4 regions of the Methylobacterium sp. GC_Met_3 genome follow, and region 2 is predicted to be linked to each of the others. Evidence: predicted binding sites of a transcription regulator. Region 2 holds the regulator's gene; each other region holds the start of a gene.
The links. Region 2 encodes LexA, which represses DNA repair genes until DNA is damaged. Its sites were predicted from a motif close to TGTTCNNNNTGTGTTCNG; they were not measured.
Positions count from the first base shown of each region.

Region 1: the regulator LexA is predicted to act here: its motif matches at 2,346-2,363, upstream of dinB (DNA polymerase IV).
Region 3: the regulator LexA is predicted to act here: its motif matches at 2,691-2,708, upstream of recA (recombinase RecA).
Region 4: the regulator LexA is predicted to act here: its motif matches at 2,550-2,567, upstream of OXS27_RS12490 (trna delta -isopentenylpyrophosphate transferase).

Region 1 is NZ_JALNUL010000024.1:24,949-29,155, forward strand. Features, by position in the region: gene pabB (aminodeoxychorismate synthase component I) at 1-352, opposite strand, end outside; gene rimO (30S ribosomal protein S12 methylthiotransferase RimO) at 726-2,087, shown strand; gene dinB (DNA polymerase IV) at 2,387-3,469, shown strand; gene OXS27_RS22040 (hypothetical protein) at 3,684-3,914, shown strand; gene OXS27_RS22045 (hypothetical protein) at 3,979-4,179, opposite strand.
Region 2 is NZ_JALNUL010000004.1:269,992-274,198, forward strand. Features, by position in the region: partial or broken gene OXS27_RS08530 (ComEC/Rec2 family competence protein) at 1-1,862, shown strand, start outside; gene lexA (transcriptional repressor LexA) at 1,856-2,584, opposite strand; gene OXS27_RS08540 (hypothetical protein) at 2,971-3,438, shown strand; gene OXS27_RS08545 (hypothetical protein) at 3,449-3,664, opposite strand; gene OXS27_RS08550 (divalent metal cation transporter) at 3,743-4,207, shown strand, end outside.
Region 3 is NZ_JALNUL010000005.1:4,127-8,333, forward strand. Features, by position in the region: gene rpsC (30S ribosomal protein S3) at 1-240, shown strand, start outside; gene rplP (50S ribosomal protein L16) at 252-665, shown strand; gene rpmC (50S ribosomal protein L29) at 678-893, shown strand; gene rpsQ (30S ribosomal protein S17) at 915-1,181, shown strand; gene recA (recombinase RecA) at 1,538-2,629, opposite strand; gene OXS27_RS08815 (PAS domain-containing sensor histidine kinase) at 2,905-4,207, opposite strand, start outside.
Region 4 is NZ_JALNUL010000007.1:182,954-187,160, forward strand. Features, by position in the region: gene OXS27_RS12470 (septation protein A) at 41-655, shown strand; gene OXS27_RS12475 (DsbE family thiol:disulfide interchange protein) at 659-1,273, opposite strand; gene ccmD (heme exporter protein CcmD) at 1,270-1,413, opposite strand; gene OXS27_RS12485 (heme ABC transporter permease) at 1,424-2,224, opposite strand; gene OXS27_RS12490 (trna delta -isopentenylpyrophosphate transferase) at 2,630-3,304, shown strand; gene OXS27_RS12495 (hypothetical protein) at 3,334-3,645, shown strand; gene OXS27_RS12500 (methyltransferase) at 3,655-4,207, opposite strand, start outside.

The DNA.
Region 1 (4,207 bases), on a different contig from region 2:
TGAGCCCCGCCCGCCGGGCCGGCGGCGCAACCCGCTCCAACGCCGCGCCGAGGTCGTAGGCGAGGTAGCCGATCGCCCCGCCCGGGAAGGGATTTTCAGGGCTGGGCTCGATCCGGTAGGGGGCGAGGCAGGCGCGCAGGGCCGCGAAGGGGCCGCCCGGCACCGGTTCGCTATTCAGGGTCGCGACGCCGTCGCGGAAGCGGAAGCGCGCGAACGGGTCGGCGGCCACGATCGAATGGCGCCCGAGCGGGTCGTGCCGCATCGCGCTGTCGAGGAAGGCGAGACCCGGCAGGGACCGCAACCGGGCGGCGGCCGCGACGGGATCGATGAAGGGGATCTCTCGGGTCCACATGACCGGGTTCGGGGCCGCTATCTCTGGCTGTGCGTTACCCGTTGCCGTCGCACAGGCGATGCCGCGGGGGAAGCGGCAGTTCCACGCAGGCACCGCCGCGCGGTGCGGGCGGGATGTGTCCAGGGTGCAGGACGACGGCCCCAAACCCTTATGCGCGGTCTCAGGATCCGCCGGTAAGGATATAATAGTAAACAGAAGTCCGTTGTGATCCGGTAGCCTCGTGCCTGGAGCCGGACACCCCTGCGGCGGCCGGCCTCGCGCGGGCGGTTGAGAACCGCTATAAGATCATGATCCCGAATTCTCGTCCTCGCGCTCCGTATGGCTGTCTCATCGGCCACACGCGCGGGCGGCGTCCGATCTGTCGAATGCGCCCATGACCGCCACGCCAGCCCCCACGCCCGCTCCGAAGGCTTCGGATCTCAAGGCTTCGGCCCCAAAGATCTCGTTCGTCTCTCTGGGCTGCCCGAAGGCGCTGGTCGATTCCGAGCGGATCCTCACCCACCTGCGCGCGGAGGGCTACGAGCTGGCCCGCCGGCACGACGGCGCCGACGTGGTGATCGTCAACACCTGCGGCTTCCTCGATTCCGCCAAGGCGGAGTCGCTCTCGGCGATCGGCGAGGCCATGGCGGAGAACGGCCGGGTGATCGTCACGGGCTGCATGGGCGCGCAGCCCGAGGAGATCCGCGCGAAATACCCGGACCTCCTGGCGGTGACCGGGCCCCAGGCCTACGAGTCGGTGGTGGCAGCGGTCCACGAGGCGGTGCCGCCGGCCCACGACCCGTTCCTCGATCTCGTGCCGCCGCAGGGGATCAAGCTCACCCCGCGCCACTACGCCTACCTGAAGATCTCGGAGGGGTGCAGCAACCGCTGCAGCTTCTGCATCATCCCGTCTCTACGCGGAAACCTCGTCAGCCGCCCCGCCGCCGACGTGCTGCGCGAGGCGGAAAAGCTGGTCAAAGCCGGCGTGAAGGAACTGCTGGTCGTCAGCCAGGACACCAGCGCCTACGGCGTCGATATCCGCTACAGTGAGAGTCCGTGGCAGGACCGTCAGGTCCGCGCGAAGTTCTACGACCTCACCAAGGAACTCGGCGAGCTCGGCGCCTGGGTGCGGCTCCATTACGTCTACCCCTACCCGCACGTGGACGAGGTCATCCCGCTGATGGCCGAGGGCAAGGTGCTCCCCTACCTCGACATGCCGCTCCAGCATGCGAGCCCCTCCGTGCTCAAGCGCATGCGCCGCCCCGGCAATCAGGAGCGCCAGCTCGACCGGATCCGCAGCTGGCGGCAGATCTGCCCGGATCTGGCGATCCGCTCGACCTTCATCGTCGGCTTCCCCGGCGAGACCGAGGCCGAGTTCGAGGAGCTTCTGGGCTGGCTGCAGGAGGCCAAGCTCGATCGCGTCGGCTGCTTCGAATACGAGCCGGTGGCGGGCGCCACCGCCAACGCGCTGGGCGATTTCGTGCCGCCGGCGGTGAAGGCCGAGCGCAAGCGCCGGTTCATGGAGACCCAGAACGGCATCGCGCTGCGGCTCCAGCGGGCCAAGGTCGGCAAGCGGATGCCGATCATCGTCGACGCCGTCGAGGGCGGGGTCGCCCGGGGCCGGTCCAAGGCCGACGCGCCGGAGATCGACGGCACCGTCCACGCCGCCTTCCGGCGGCCGGTGCGGGTCGGCGACATCGTCACCGTGAAGATCGAGCGGGCCGAGGCCTACGACCTGTACGGCAGCGTGGCCTGAGGCAGTCACCCGCCACGGGCGGTTGAACAGAACCTCCAAACCGCCCCCCTCATCCGGCGGTGCCGGAGCGCAGGGGAAGCCTCGAAGGAGACTTCCAGGGATCGCGCGGCTGGCTGGAGCCCTCCTTCGAGGCTCGCTGCGCTCGCACCTCAAGAGGTGGGACAGACCAGCTTGATCGGTCGCTCCAGGGTGCGGATGGAACATCCCTGTTGAGCCCCATCCAACACGCCTTGACCCGGCCACCCCGCCGCGCTCTTTCAGAACAGATCGGGAACTAACCGCGGATCTCCGAGGCGGCGATGGATCCGGAGGTCGCGCTCCGAAAAATCATCCACATCGACATGGACGCGTTCTACGCCTCCGTGGAGCAGCGCGACGACCCGTCCTTGCGCGGCAAACCCCTGGCGGTGGGCGGCTCGCGGGAGCGGGGCGTGGTGGCGGCGGCGAGCTACGAGGCGCGCACGTTCGGCGTCCGCTCGGCCATGCCTTCGGCCACCGCCCGGCGGCTCTGCCCGGACCTGCTGTTCGTGAAGCCGCGCTTCGAGGTCTACCGGGGGGTCTCGGAGGAGATCCGCGCGGTCTTCGCCCGGCACACGGCGCTCATCGAGCCGGTGGCCCTCGACGAGGCCTATCTCGACGTCACCGAGAATCTTCTGGGGCTGCCCACCGCCACCGCGGTGGCCAAGGCGATCCGGGCCGAGATCCTGGAGCGCACCGGGCTCGTGGCCTCGGCCGGGGTCTCGTACAACAAGTTCCTGGCCAAGGTGGCCTCCGACCACAAGAAGCCGAACGCCCTGTTCGTCATCACCCCCGCCATGGGGCCGGACTTCGTGGCCGCGCTGCCGATCGGCCGGTTCCACGGGGTCGGTCCGGTCACCGAGGCCAAGATGAAGCGGCTCGGGATCCACACCGGGGCGGACCTGCGCGCCTGGGCGCCGGAGCGCCTGCGCGAGATCTTCGGCTCGTCGGCAGGGTACTACCACGCGGTCGCCCGCGGCATCGACATGCGGCCGGTGCGCGCCCACCGGGTGCGCAAGTCGATCGGCGCCGAGACCACCTTCTCGGAGGACACCGCCGCCTTCGAGGTCCTGGCCGCCCGGCTGGCACCCCTGCTGGACAAGGTCTGGGCCGGCGCCGTCGCCAAGGGCATGCGCGGCCGGACCGTGACCCTGAAGCTCAAGTTCTCGGATTTTGCCCAGGTCACCCGGGCGAAATCACTCGTCGCCCCCGTGCCCGACCGGGCGAGCCTGGAGCGGATCGGCCTCGATCTGCTCGCGGGACTGTTCCCGCTGCGGCGCAGTGCCCGGCTGATCGGCGTGTCGCTGTCGGGCTTCGCCCAGGGGGAGGATGAGGAGCCGATGCAGCTCGGGCTGGGACTTTAGCAGGCCGCGCCCCGAAATGTGGCGGCCAGCTTCCGAGACGATGCTCTGAACGCTGGGTGGAACGACAGGACCTGAAGCTGGAAAGTCGGCTTCATACTGCAATCCGCTGCCGATTGTGCGGTGTCGCACACAGTCTTGGCCTGTGGAGACCCAGATAGCGGGAATCCCGACTGATGCCACCGAGCGCGTCGGACCCAACCGCAGGAGCCAGCTTGTGTCGAAACGCGCTTCCCTTGTCGTCGCCACGGCCCTGATGCTGACCGCCTCAGCCGGCGCGGCCCTGGCCGATGGCACCTCCGGGTTCAGTGCCGCCAACGCCGCCATGCAGCGGGGCTATACGGCGAGCCCCGGCCAGATCTTCATCCAGACGCCACCGCACGGCGATCCGGCCATCACCGGACCGGTCACGCCCCAGAACCGCCCGGCGCCGGCGCGCACCCGCTGAGGATTCCGAGGCCCCGGACCGGTCGAGCGGTCCGGGGTCGTCCCGCGACCGCGGGTGCTCGTCTTCAGGCGTTCTTGCGCGGACGATGGTTCGGGTCGATGCCGCCGTCGAGCTTCGTCTCGTTGTCGACGTCGCCCTCGAAGGTCGAATCCGCCTGCAGATCCGCCGGGTCGGCACCGGTCATGCCCTTCGAGGTGCCGATGCCGGGATTGCCCTTGAGGTCGGCGTCGGTCGGGGTCTCGGTCTTGGGGTGCTTGCCTGACATGTGGGCTCCTGTCGGATGCGGATGTCAG
Region 2 (4,207 bases):
GAGCGCGAGGTCGGCGCCCGGCTGGTGATTCGGGTGGATAGCTTTGCTGGGCTCAGGCCCGAGGTGCGGCCGGCCCGGGTGCGCGTCTCGTTCCGCAAGACGCCGATCCCGAGGCCGGGCGAGACCATCGCGGCGACTGCACGCCTGCTGCCACCCCCGGAGGCGGCCCGACCCGGCGGCTACGACTTCGCCCGGGATGCGTATTTTCAGGGGATCGGCGCGGTCGGCTCGCTGGTCGGCGCGGTCACGGTCCGGCCCCCACGGAACCGCCGCCCCTGCGCCTGCTACTCGCCGCGATGCTGGACGAGGCCCGCAACGTCTTGACCCGCCGGATCGCCGAGGCCGAGGGTGGCCAGGCGGGGGCCGTGGCGGCCGCCCTGGTGACCGGCAAGCGTGGGCTGATCGGTCCGGCGAGCAACGATGCCCTGCGCGCCGCCGGGATCTACCACGTGGTCTCGATCTCGGGCCTCCACATGGTGCTGGCCGCCGGCGTGGTGTTCTGGCTAGTGCGGGCTTTCCTTGCTTTGGTCCCCCACTGCGCCCTGTTCTGGCCGATCAAGAAGATCGCGGCCGGCTTCGCCATGGTGGGGGTGAGCGGCTATTGCGCCTTCTCGGGCTGGGACATCGCCGCCGAGCGCTCGCTGATCATGACCCTGATCATGCTGGGCGCGATTCTCGCGGACCGGCCAGCCCTGTCAATGCGCAACCTCGCACTGGCCGCCCTGATCGCCCTGGCCCGTGAACCGGAAGGGCTGCTGGGCCCGAGCTTCCAGATGTCGTTCGGCGCGGTGGCCGGGCTGATCGCCTGTGCGCGGCTGATCGACGGGCGCCTGTTCGTACGGCCCGGGGCGGGACGGATAGGCCGGTTCGTCGGGACCGGCCTGTCGGCGGTCACCGGCACCCTGGCGACGACGCTGGTGGCGCAGATCGCGACCGCGCCCTTCGCCACCTACCACTTCCAGACGATCCAGCCCTTCGGCCTTATCGGCAACGCTCTGACCCTGCCGCTCGTCTCGCTGGTGGTGATGCCCTCGGCCGTGATCGGGTGCATTGCCTATCCCTTCGCCCTCGACCGGCCGGTCTGGTGGCTGATGGGGCAGGCGGTGGGCGGCATGCTGGCGATTTCGCATTGGATCGCCGGGTTCGAGCGGGCCAGCGTGGTGGTGCCAGCCTTCGGCACCGGGGCCCTCGCCGCCCTGACGGCAGCGCTGCTCCTGGCAACGCTACCGGTTTCGCAGCTCCGCTGGCTTGCCCTGCCACCCGTACTGCTCGGGCTTGGCCTGATGGCCCAACCGGAGCGCCACGATCTCTATGTCGACCGGCAGGGCTGGGGCGCCGCGGTACGCGGCCCGGATGGCCGGCTCGCGATCCTCGGCAGCCCCTCGGGCTTCGTGCTGGAGCAATGGCTGAAGGCGGATGGCGACGGGCGGCGGCTCGACCGCGGCTCCGGTGCGGCGCCGGGCGGCCGCTGCGACCGGCTCGGCTGTACCGCGCTTCTCCCGGACGGACGGGCCGTTGCCCTGGTCCGCGATCGGCGCGCCTTCCCCGAGGATTGTGCCCGGGCCGCCGTGCTGATCACGAGCCTCGCGGCGCCGCCGACCTGCACGGGGCCTCTGGTGATCGATCGCCGGATGCTGGCCATGCACGGGGCCGTCGCCCTGCGTGCTGATGGAAACGGGTTTACGATGCGCACCGCCCACGGCGACGGCCGGTCCGCCCCCTGGCGTCCAAGGCCTGCTCGTACGCGTCTCGAATCGACGGATTCCCCCATCGGAGCAGCCGGCGGCATGGCGTTACCCGAAACGCCACAGGCCCCGGCGACGGACGTCGTGATCGACGCCCCCGCCGAACCCCTTCAGTAGCGTCGAACGAGGCTGACCAGCCGGCCTTGGATCTGGACCCGGTCGGGGCCCAGGACGCGGGTCTCGTAGGCCGGGTTGGCAGCCTCCAGGGCGATCGAAGAGCCGCGGCGGCGCAGGCGCTTGAGCGTCGCCTCCTCGTCGTCGATCAACGCCACGATGATGTCGCCGGTATTGGCAGTGTCCTGCTTGCGGATCACCACGAGGTCGCCGTCGAGGATCCCGGCTTCAACCATCGAATCGCCTCGCACCTCCAGGGCGTAGTGCTCACCGCCCGCGAGAAAGTCCGGCGACAGCGTGATGGCGTGGCTCTGGTTCTGGATCGCCGAGACCGGTGTTCCTGCCGCAATCCGACCCATGACGGGGATGGAGATGGCCCGACCGGAATCGTCGATCATCCGTGCGCTCGCCGGCATGGGAGGCGCCGCCGGCTGTCGGGACTTGCCGCCCTCCACCACGCTTGGGGTGAAGCGGCGCGGCTCCGGAGTGGGCGCCGCCGCCTGCGCCAGGCTTTCGGGGATGCGGATCACCTCGATGGCGCGCGCCCGATTCGGCAGCCGGCGCAGGAAGCCGCGTTCCTCCAAGGCCGTGATAAGCCGGTGGATGCCCGACTTTGACTTGAGATCGAGCGCATCCTTCATCTCGTCGAAGGACGGGGGAACGCCGCATTCCTGCACGCGGCTCTGGATGAACCGCAGGAGGTCAAGCTGCTTGCGCGTGAGCATCGACGGGGGCCTCGCGACTTTGCGGACCGCCCCGAGGCGGCCTCTGAAACAAATCGCGAACAGGTTAAACGTTCCGCAAGTGTTCTGCAAGCGCGTTATGGCCACGCTGTCCGGTCGATCGACGATCTTGTCGATCCTCGGCCGGTTCGAACGCGGTGCGCCCCCGGCCTGCCGCACCGAAGTTGTGACGCACACCGTCGTTGCCGGTCAGGCCTCCAGGCCCGGGACGAAGGACATGCCGAACCCGTGCCGGACGCCAGGGAGCTGAGTCCCACCCGGCGCGGGCGATGCGAACCATAAACGCATTGACGGCACAAGCGGAGCCGTTTCAATGCACTCCGCGCCTCGCCGGGGAGCGGGGCGGTATCTGGCTTGGGATGACGAGGATGCAAAAGCGCGCGGCTCCAGGGCACCTCCGGCTCTCCCTCGGCGCCCTGATCCTGGGTTCGGCGCTTGCCGGCTGCACCACCGGGTTCGCCTACATCTCCCGGAACTACGTGGCGCTCACGCCGCAGGTGGTCACGATCGGCTGCAAGGAACCCTACGAGGTCTACGACAACCGGCAGCTGCGCCGGATGCTGGTCGTCTCCAACGCCCTGCGCGAATATGCCGGCTGCAACCTGAGTGAGGTCCGCATCGATCCGGAGCCGGGTGCGACCCGGGTGACGCGCTTCCGCACGGCCGCCCGCGCCTATCTCGACGAGACCGTGCGCGAGGATTGCCGGATCACCGGCGAGACCGTGTTCGATTCGCTGAAGTCCGAGTTCGCCTACGCCTGCGACGTGCCGGTCGAGCGGCGCGGAACGGTGGTGCCGCGCCTGCCGGGCCGCAACCCGGGTGCAGCCCAGCGCTGAGCCGGCCCGCTCAGGTCCCCGGCTTCGGGAAGGTGCGTTCTGTCGCGTCGCCGGCCGCGGCCAGGAGGGCACGCGCGAAGGCGCGGGCCTCGGCCCGGTCCAGCACGATTGCGGCGGTAACCGGCCCGCCGCCGAGGTCGGACAGGGCGAGTTCGAGCCGCACCCCATCGGGCACGGCGCTCGCCTGAAGGCTCCAGCCCGAGCCCCGATCCGTGCCCTGTGCCATCGCATACTCCTCCCGCGTGCCGGGAAAACGCCGCAGGCGCCCGCCGGAACCGCCCTGACCCGGGCCTGTTCCCGAGCCGTGCCCAGCGCCTCCCTGCCTCGCCTGAACGCGTTCCTCAAGACCGCAGGCCCCGGACTCGTCGTGATGCTCGCCGACACGGATGTCGGAAGCCTGATCACGGCGGCCCAGAGCGGCGCCCGCTGGGGTTACTCGCTGCTGCTCCTGCAGATCCTGCTGATCCCGATCCTGTACGTCGTCCAGGAGCTGACGGTCCGGCTCGGCACCGCCACGGGCCGTGGCCATGGCGAGCTGATCCGCGCGCGTTACGGGCCGGTCTGGGCCTGGATCTCGTATGGCGGCCTCGTGGTCGCCGGGATCGGCGCCATCGTCACCGAATTCTCCGGCATCGCGGGGATCGGCGACCTGTTCGGGGTGCCGCGGCTCGTGAGCCTCGGGTTGCCGGCCCTTCTGCTCCTCGGGCTCGTCTTCACCGGCAGCTACCGGCGCGTCGAGGTGGTGGCGCTGGCGGTCGGCCTGTTCGAG
Region 3 (4,207 bases), on a different contig from region 2:
TACCGTGAAGGACGCGTCCCGCTGCACACGCTGCGCGCCGACGTCGATTACGGCACTGCCACGGCGTTCACGACCTACGGTACTTGCGGCATCAAGGTTTGGGTGTTCAAGGGCGAGATCCTTGAGCATGACCCGATGGCCCAGGATAAGAAGGCCCAGGAAGAGGGTGGCCGCTCCGGCGGACGCCGTGAGCGCGATGGCGAGGGCGGCCGCGAGCGCGGACGCCGCGAGCACGCGTAAGGTAGGAAGCCATGCTGCAACCGAAAAAGACTCGCTTCCGTAAGCAGTTCAAGGGCCGCATCCACGGTGCGGCCAAGGGCGGCTTCGAGCTGAACTTCGGCCAGTTCGGTCTGAAGGCGGTGGAGCCCGAGCGCGTCACTGCTCGCCAGATCGAGGCGGCCCGCCGCGCGATCACCCGCGAGATGAAGCGCCAGGGCCGCGTTTGGATCCGGGTGTTCCCGGACGTGCCGGTCTCCTCGAAGCCGACCGAAGTCCGCATGGGCTCCGGTAAGGGCGCTCCAGATTACTGGGCTGCCCGCGTGCATCCCGGCCGGATCATGTTTGAGGTCGACGGCGTTGCCGAGGCCATCGCCAAGGAGGCGCTCCGCCTCGGCGCCGCGAAGCTCCCGATCCGTACGCGGGTCGTCCAACGCATCGCCGACTGAACGGAGGCTATCGTGAAGTCGACCCAGAGAGTGTCTGATCTTAAGGCGTTGTCGCCGGATCAGTTGAATGACGAGTTGCTGAACCTCAAGAAAGAGCAGTTTAACCTGCGCTTCCAGGGGGCCACTGGCCAGCTCGAGAACGTCGCCCGCGTCCGTGAGGTCCGCCGCGACATCGCCCGTGTCCGGACTCTGCAGCGTTCCAAGACGCTGCAGCAGGCCAAGGCCTGAGGCGGGTTTTAGGAGACAACCATGCCGAAGCGCATCCTGCAGGGCACCGTCGTCAGCGACAAGGGTGAGAAGACCATCGTGGTGAAGGTGGAGCGTCGCTTCACGCACCCGGTGATGAAGAAGACCGTCCGCCGGTCGAAGAACTACCATGCGCATGACGAGGCGAATGTCGCCAAGGTCGGGCAGACGGTGTTCATCGAGGAGTGCCGTCCGTTCTCGAAGACCAAGACCTGGAAGCTGGTCGAGGGCGAGGCGGCGGTTCAGGCCGAGGCTGGCGAGGCCGCTTGATCTGATGGCTTGGCGGCTGCGGGCGACCGCATCCGCCAGATCGTTTCTATTCGAATCGACGAGAGCCCGGGCAAGGCCGACCTTCATTGGTCGGACTCGCACCGGGCTTCGTCGTTTGAGGATTGCGTTCGGCCTTGGTGCCGATGGTTGTACCTATGCGCATCAGATCAAGCCTAGCCTGTGCGATCGTCCTTGAGCCTCCGGCATTATGCGGCGGTCGGTTTCGACGGGCATCTTGACCTTCGGCGTTGGCACGGCGCTCGGAAAGAAAAACGGCCCCGGAGATGCTCCGGGGCCGTCCTACGTCTCTTGCGAAGAATGCCGCCGCAAACCCTCTTAGAATGCGGCAGCGCCGATCAGGCCTCGCCCTCGTCGAGATCGTCCGCGCTCGGCGTCGCGGTCTCCAAAATCTTCTCGGCCACCAGGCCTGAATTCTGCCGGATCGATCCTTCGATCTCGGCGGCGATCTTCGGGTTGTCGCGCAGGAAGCCCTTCGAGTTCTCGCGGCCCTGGCCGAGGCGCTGGCTGTTGTACGAGAACCAGGCGCCCGACTTCTCGACGATCCCGGCCTTTACGCCGAGATCGATCAGCTCGCCGACCTTCGACACGCCCTCGCCGAACATGATGTCGAACTCGACCTGCTTGAACGGCGGCGCAACCTTGTTCTTCACCACTTTGACGCGGACCTGATTGCCGATCGCCTCGTCCCGGTCCTTCAGGGTCGAGATACGGCGGATGTCGAGGCGCACCGAGGCGTAGAACTTCAGGGCGTTGCCGCCCGTGGTCGTCTCGGGGCTGCCGTACATCACGCCGATCTTCATCCGGATCTGGTTGATGAAGATGACCATGCAGTTCGAGCGCGAGATCGAGCCGGTCAGCTTGCGCAGGGCTTGGCTCATCAGGCGCGCCTGCAGGCCGGGCTGGCTCTCGCCCATCTCGCCCTCGATCTCGGCCCGCGGGGTCAGCGCGGCGACCGAATCGACCACCAGCACGTCGATGGCGCCGGAGCGCACCAGCGTGTCGGTGATCTCCAGGGCCTGCTCTCCGGTGTCGGGCTGCGAGATCAGCAGGTCGTCGAGATTGACCCCGAGCTTGCGGGCATAGACCGGGTCCAGCGCGTGCTCGGCGTCGATGAAGGCGCAGACCCCGCCCTTCTTCTGGGCTTCCGCGATGGTGTGAAGGGCGAGCGTCGTCTTGCCCGACGATTCGGGGCCGTAGATCTCGACGACGCGACCGCGCGGAAGGCCGCCGACGCCCAGCGCGATGTCGAGCCCGATCGAGCCGGTGGAGACGGTTTCGACCTCCTGCACCTTGTCGTTCTTGCCAAGCCGCATGATCGAGCCCTTGCCGAAGGCACGCTCGATCTGAGACAGGGCGGCGTCGATCGCCTTGGACTTGTCCTTGTCCGCGGGGGGCATGTCGACCACTTTCAATGCGGGCTGGGCCATCTGGCGGCATCCTTATGAAGGGGTTGAGCGCCGTTCACAACGCGCGTCAACGTCCGTCTTGTGTACCTGTTTTGTTCTCAATCGGCAAGGGCGCGCGGGTGTTCTGACCGGGCGTTGTGCCCGTCAATTTGCATTGCATGCGTTGCGGGAGCGTGGCTGGTCCGTCTCGCGCTGTGGGATCCGGCGGTGGCGCAATGGCCGCGCCGCCCCTCATACCCGGCGTGCCGGGATGAGGCTGTTTGCGCCGGTGCCTGAAGGGTCGGTGGCCCAGCCCCTCAGCTTGCCATCGTCTTTTTCACGGTCTCGACGAGCTGCTTCAGGCTGAAGGGTTTTGGCAGGAAGTTGAAGGTCTCGCCCTCCGGCAGGTTCTTGCGGAAGGCGTCCTCGGCGTAGCCGGAGACGAAGATCACCTTCAGGTCCGGCTGGTGCTTGCGCACTTCCCGCAGCAGGGTCGGACCGTCCATCTCTGGCATGACGACGTCGGAGACCACGAGGTCGATCGGCTGGGCGTTCTCGCGCACGATCGCCAGCGCCTCGAGACCAGAGGCCGCCTCCAGGACCGTATAACCGCGGGCCGAGAGGGCCCGGCTGTTGACCGCGCGGACCGGATCCTCGTCCTCCACCAGCAGAATCGTACCCTGGCCAGTATGGTCGGCGGCGGGCTGGCGCGGCGGCGTCCGCTCGATCGGGGTCGCAGGCCCCACGGGTTCGATCTTTCCCTCGGCCTTCGACGAACCAGGCAGCCGTGCGGCGTCCGTCCGCGGTAAGGCTGGTGCGGGGGCCGGGAGCGGCACCTCCTCGGGTTCCGCCACCGGTATGTGGCGCGGCAGATAGATCCGGAAGGCGGTGCCCTCCCCGACCGTGGACTGCACGTCGATCGTGCCGCCGGACTGCTTGACGATACCGAACACCGTCGAGAGCCCGAGGCCCGTGCCCTTGCCGATCTCCTTGGTGGTGAAGAACGGCTCGAAGATCTTCTCCATCAGCTCGGGCGGGATGCCCTGTCCGGTGTCGCGGACCTCGATCAGCACGTGATCGCCCGCAGGCGCCCCGCCCCGCCCCTCGGCCACCGCTGCGGGACCCGGATCGGTGACGTTCTCGGTGCGGATCACCAGTTTGCCGCCCTCCGGCATCGCGTCGCGGGCGTTGACCGCGAGGTTCACAATCACCTGCTCGAACTGGTTGACATCGGCCTTCACGGGCCAAACCTCGCGGCCGTGCTTCAACTCCAGGGCGACGCGCTCGCCGAGCAGCCGCTTCAGCAGGAGCGTGAGCTCCGACAGCGCCTCGCCGACACTCATCACCTCCGGCCGCAGGGTTTGGCGGCGGGAGAACGCCAGGAGCTGGCGGACGAGGCCCGCTGCCCGATTGGCGTTCTGCTTGATCTGCATGATGTCTTGGAAGGCCGGATCGGTCGGCCGGTGGCTCGCCAGCAGCAGGTCCGAGTAGCCGATGATCGCCTGCAGCACGTTGTTGAAGTCGTGCGCGATGCCGCCCGCGAGCTGACCCACGGCGTTCATCTTCTGGGCCTGGGCGACCTGCTGCTCCAGCTGGCGCTGCGCCGTCGTGTCGAGGGCG
Region 4 (4,207 bases), on a different contig from region 2:
GCACGTCCCGCGGGTGCCGCATCCGAGCCAACTGACGCGCATGCAGATCGAATCCGTCCCTCCGCGCCGCCACCTGCCGCCGCTGATGAAGCTGGCGCTCGAACTCGGCCCGCTGGTCCTGTTCTTTCTTGGGAATGCGTACTCGGAAAAATTCGGCGTCGCCCCCGACCAGAAGCTGTTCGTGGCCACCGGCCTGTTCATCGCGGCGACCGTGGTGGCGCTGGCGATCCACTACGTGCTGATGCGGCGCCTGCCGATCATGCCGCTGGTGTCGGGCGCGGTCGTGATCGTCTTCGGCGGGCTGACCGTGGCGCTGCAGGACAAGACCTTCATCATGGTCAAGCCGACCATCGTGAACGCCCTGTTCGGCACCATCCTGCTCGGCGGCCTCGCCTTCGGACGGCCGCTCCTGTCGGTGGTGCTCGATTCGATGTTCAGCCTCACCGAGGAAGGCTGGCGCAAGCTGACCTTCCGCTGGGGCCTGTTCTTCTTCGTGCTGGCGGCGCTGAACGAGATCGTGTGGCGGACGCAGACCGAGGATTTCTGGGTCAACTTCAAGGTGTTCGGCATCATGCCGATCACCGTGCTGTTCGCCCTGGCGCAGACCCCGCTGCTCTCCCGCTACGAGAACAAGGCGCCGCAGCCGGAGGCGTGAGCCCTACTGGGCCGCCGCGACCTTGCCGGCGGCCCGGATCCGCGTGAGCACGCTCGCAAAGTTATCGGGCGTGAGGATGCCGACGAGCTTGTCGCGGATCACCCCGTCCGGCCCGACGATGAAGGTCTCGGGCACGCCGTAGACACCGAAATCGATCGCCGCGCGCCCGCTCGCATCGGCGCCGACGGCGCTGAACGGTACGCCGTGCCGGGCGAGGAAGCGCTGCCCGGCCTCCGGGTTCGGCTCCTTGTAGTCGATGCCGACGAGCCGGATGCCGGGCTCCTTGGCTAGCCGCATCAGCATCGGGTGCTCGACCTGGCAGGGCGCGCACCACGAGGCGAACACGTTGATCACCGTGATCTGCCCCTTCAGCTCGGCGCTCGACAGCCCCGGCACGGGAGCCCCGGCCGCGGTCAGCCCCGGCACGGCCGGCAGGTCGAAGCTCGGCACGGGCTTGCCGATCATCGCCGAGGGCAGTGCGGCCGGGTCGACCCCGGAGCGCAGGCGCAGGAAGAATACGGCGGCGAGCAGCACGAAGGCGAGCGCCGGCACGATCAGCAGCAGGGAGCGGCGAACCGGAAGCGGCCGCTCGGTCACGTCGTCATGCAGGTTGGTCATCGGCGGTCCTCACCGAAACCCTTGAGCGCCCGTAGCTGCGCCCTCCGGTCGCGGATCGCGTTGCCAACCAGCGCGACCATCACCAGCGCGGTGAAGGCGTAGGCCACCAGGATGAAGCCGCCGTGAGACCCGAGATCCATCGTGCCGATCCTAAACCGGTTGGCCCACCGGCAGCCCGGTCGAGGGCTGCGGCGTGATGCGGGGCTGAACGCGATCCAGGCGCTCGGCCTCGCGGATGGTCAGCGTCCGGACCCGGCGCCGCATGATCTCGGTGCGCATCGCGTAGAGATGCAGCGTGGTGCCGCCGAGCGTCGCGGCGCCGATCATGATGAGCAGCGGGTAGAGCATCGAAGGGTCGATGGTCGAGCCGCCCATGCGTAGGATCGAGGCCGGCTGGTGCAGGGTCGACCACCAGTTCACCGAGAACTTGATGATCGGCAGGTTCACGGCGCCGACCAGCGTCAGGATCGCGACCGCGCGGGCGGCGCGGTTCGGATCCTCCAGCGTGCGCCAAAGGGCGATGATGCCGCAATAGATCAGCAGCAGGATCAGCATCGAGGTCAGCCGCGCGTCCCAGACCCAATAGGTCCCCCACATCGGCTTGCCCCACAGGGAGCCGGTCACGAGGCAGATCAGCGTGAAGGCCGCGCCGATCGGCGCCGCCGCGCGCTGGGCCACGTCGGCCAGCGGATGGCGCCAGACCAGGGAGCCGATCGCCGACACGCTCATGGCTCCGTAGAAGAACACGCCGAGCCATGCCGCCGGGACATGGATGTACATGATCCGCACAGTCTCGCCCTGCTGGTAATCGGGCGGCACGACGAAGAAGGTCTGATACAGGCCGACGGCCAGCACAGCGAGCGATAGGACCGTAAGCCACGGCACCAACGCTCCCGACCAGCGCATGAAATGGCTGGGATTCGACAGGCGGGTCCAGAGGGAAGGCGTCATCGCGGCTGCTGTCTCGGACATCGTGATTGCCGGTCTACCCTAGGGTGCGGTGCAGCAACAATGCGGGTCGTCGGCGCAGTCTGTCTGGTCGCTGAAATGTGGTCGCTTCGGGCTGGCAAGGGCTCGGGTGATGGACAGGGCATCTGCAGGAGCTGAAATGGCACTCAACGTGGATTGGCCTCCAGCCTCATACGGCTTCGCGTTCCTCCTAACCCCCGGCGCCGAGACGCGCGGGCGATGATGAGGCGCATCCATCGCACGCCCCCCAGGCCATGGCTTTTCACGTCCCGACCTTGCAAGCGGCGGGACGATCACGCATATAGATACGAACAAAAAGAGAACAAAAGAGCGTCGCCTGAGAAAGCTGTGGACGACGCGGCCTGATCCTCCCGGAACGAGCCCCGCATGCGCACCGCCGACAAGCAGATCTCCGACATCCTCGTCCGCTACGGCGAACCCTTCGGGGGCAACGTCTGGCGGGTTCAGGGGACGGCCGTCATCTACCACAAGACGCTGGAGCGGATCGCCGCCCAAGCCGGGATCGTGTTCGAGCCGCCAACGGTCATCCGTGCCGAGCGCGACGAGGCGGTGATGCTCGTCACTGGCCGTCTGCCCGGCACGAAGCCCGGGACGGAGCGGGTCGAGTGGTCGATGGGCGAGGCGCTGGTCAACGTGAACTACCGCGTGTCCGGCAAGCAGGCGGCCTACGTCTACGCCATGGCGGAGAAACGCGGGAAAGATCGCGTGATCCTCAAGCTCATCGAGTTGCACGGTCTCGTCTACTCGGAGGAGGAGGCCGACGAGTTCCGCGCCCACCAGCTCCCGATCCGGGCCGTCGACGAGGATTTCGAGGAGGCGCCCGCCTTCGACGAGGTCACCGAGGCGGAGGGCGACCTCAAGCGCCGGATCGACGAGGCCGGGACGATCAACGCGGTCACCGACCTGATGCTGGATGGCGCCACCCAGACGATCCTCGCCGCGATGCCGCCCGGCACCCGCGACGAGGTCCGCGATTACGCCAAGGCACGCCTCGTGGCGCTCGGCTGGCCGAAGCGCCCCGGCCGCCGCAGCGCCGCCTGACCCGTATCCCTTCACCCAAGGAGACCGCCATGCATCGCGCGACGCGCCGCCGCACCATGAAGGCCCGCGGACACAGCCACCAAAGCTGGAGCATCGAGACCCTGTCGTACAGCCCCTCCCGGATCGTTCGGCTGGGCGACGAGAAGGTCGCAATCCTGTTCCCGCCGGTGGAGCCCGGCGCCGCCTGGCAGCTTTACCCGCATCCCGACACGTTCCCCGGCCTGAACTTCGAGGGCCTGCCGGCGCCGCTCCGCCCGGAATTCCTGGCCTTCGCGGATCTTCCGGAAGTCGAGCGCTTCCTGGGGATCGGGGACGAGGAGCCCGCCGCCCTGGCGGCGTGACCGGTCGGGTCAGCAGCGCGGCGGCGCCCCGTGAAGTTCGGCGGCCTCCCGCGTGAAGGCGCCGTCCGGTCCGTGCAGAATTAAGGGTGGCTGCAAACGCAGCGGGGCGCGGCTTCCCTTGACGGCGCTGATCAGGATCCGGATCGCCGGCGCCTCGGCGCGGGGATGGACCGGACGGATCGCCAGATCGCCATACCGGCCGCGAAGGGTTTGCAGGCATTCGGCGAGAGCGTCGGCCCGATGGATCAGCCCAAGCCGCCCGCCGGGTCGCAGGATCGCCGTGCAGGTGCGGATCCAAACGTCCAGCGTCTCACTGGAGGCCTCACCGGCAAAACTATGCGCCGTAGCCCGGCCAGGATGCGGTGAAACCCGGTGATGGCCGACCGTGAAGAACGGGGGGTTCGTCAACACCACGTCGAAACTGTCCGGCAGCAGACCGGCTGCGCGGCGTTCTGTCGCGGGGGCGAGCACGTTGGCTTCGATCACGCGGGCATCGATCCCGTTCAGCGCGGCGTTCGTCCGAGCCTGTGCAGCAAGATCGGGATCGCGCTCGACCAGGGTC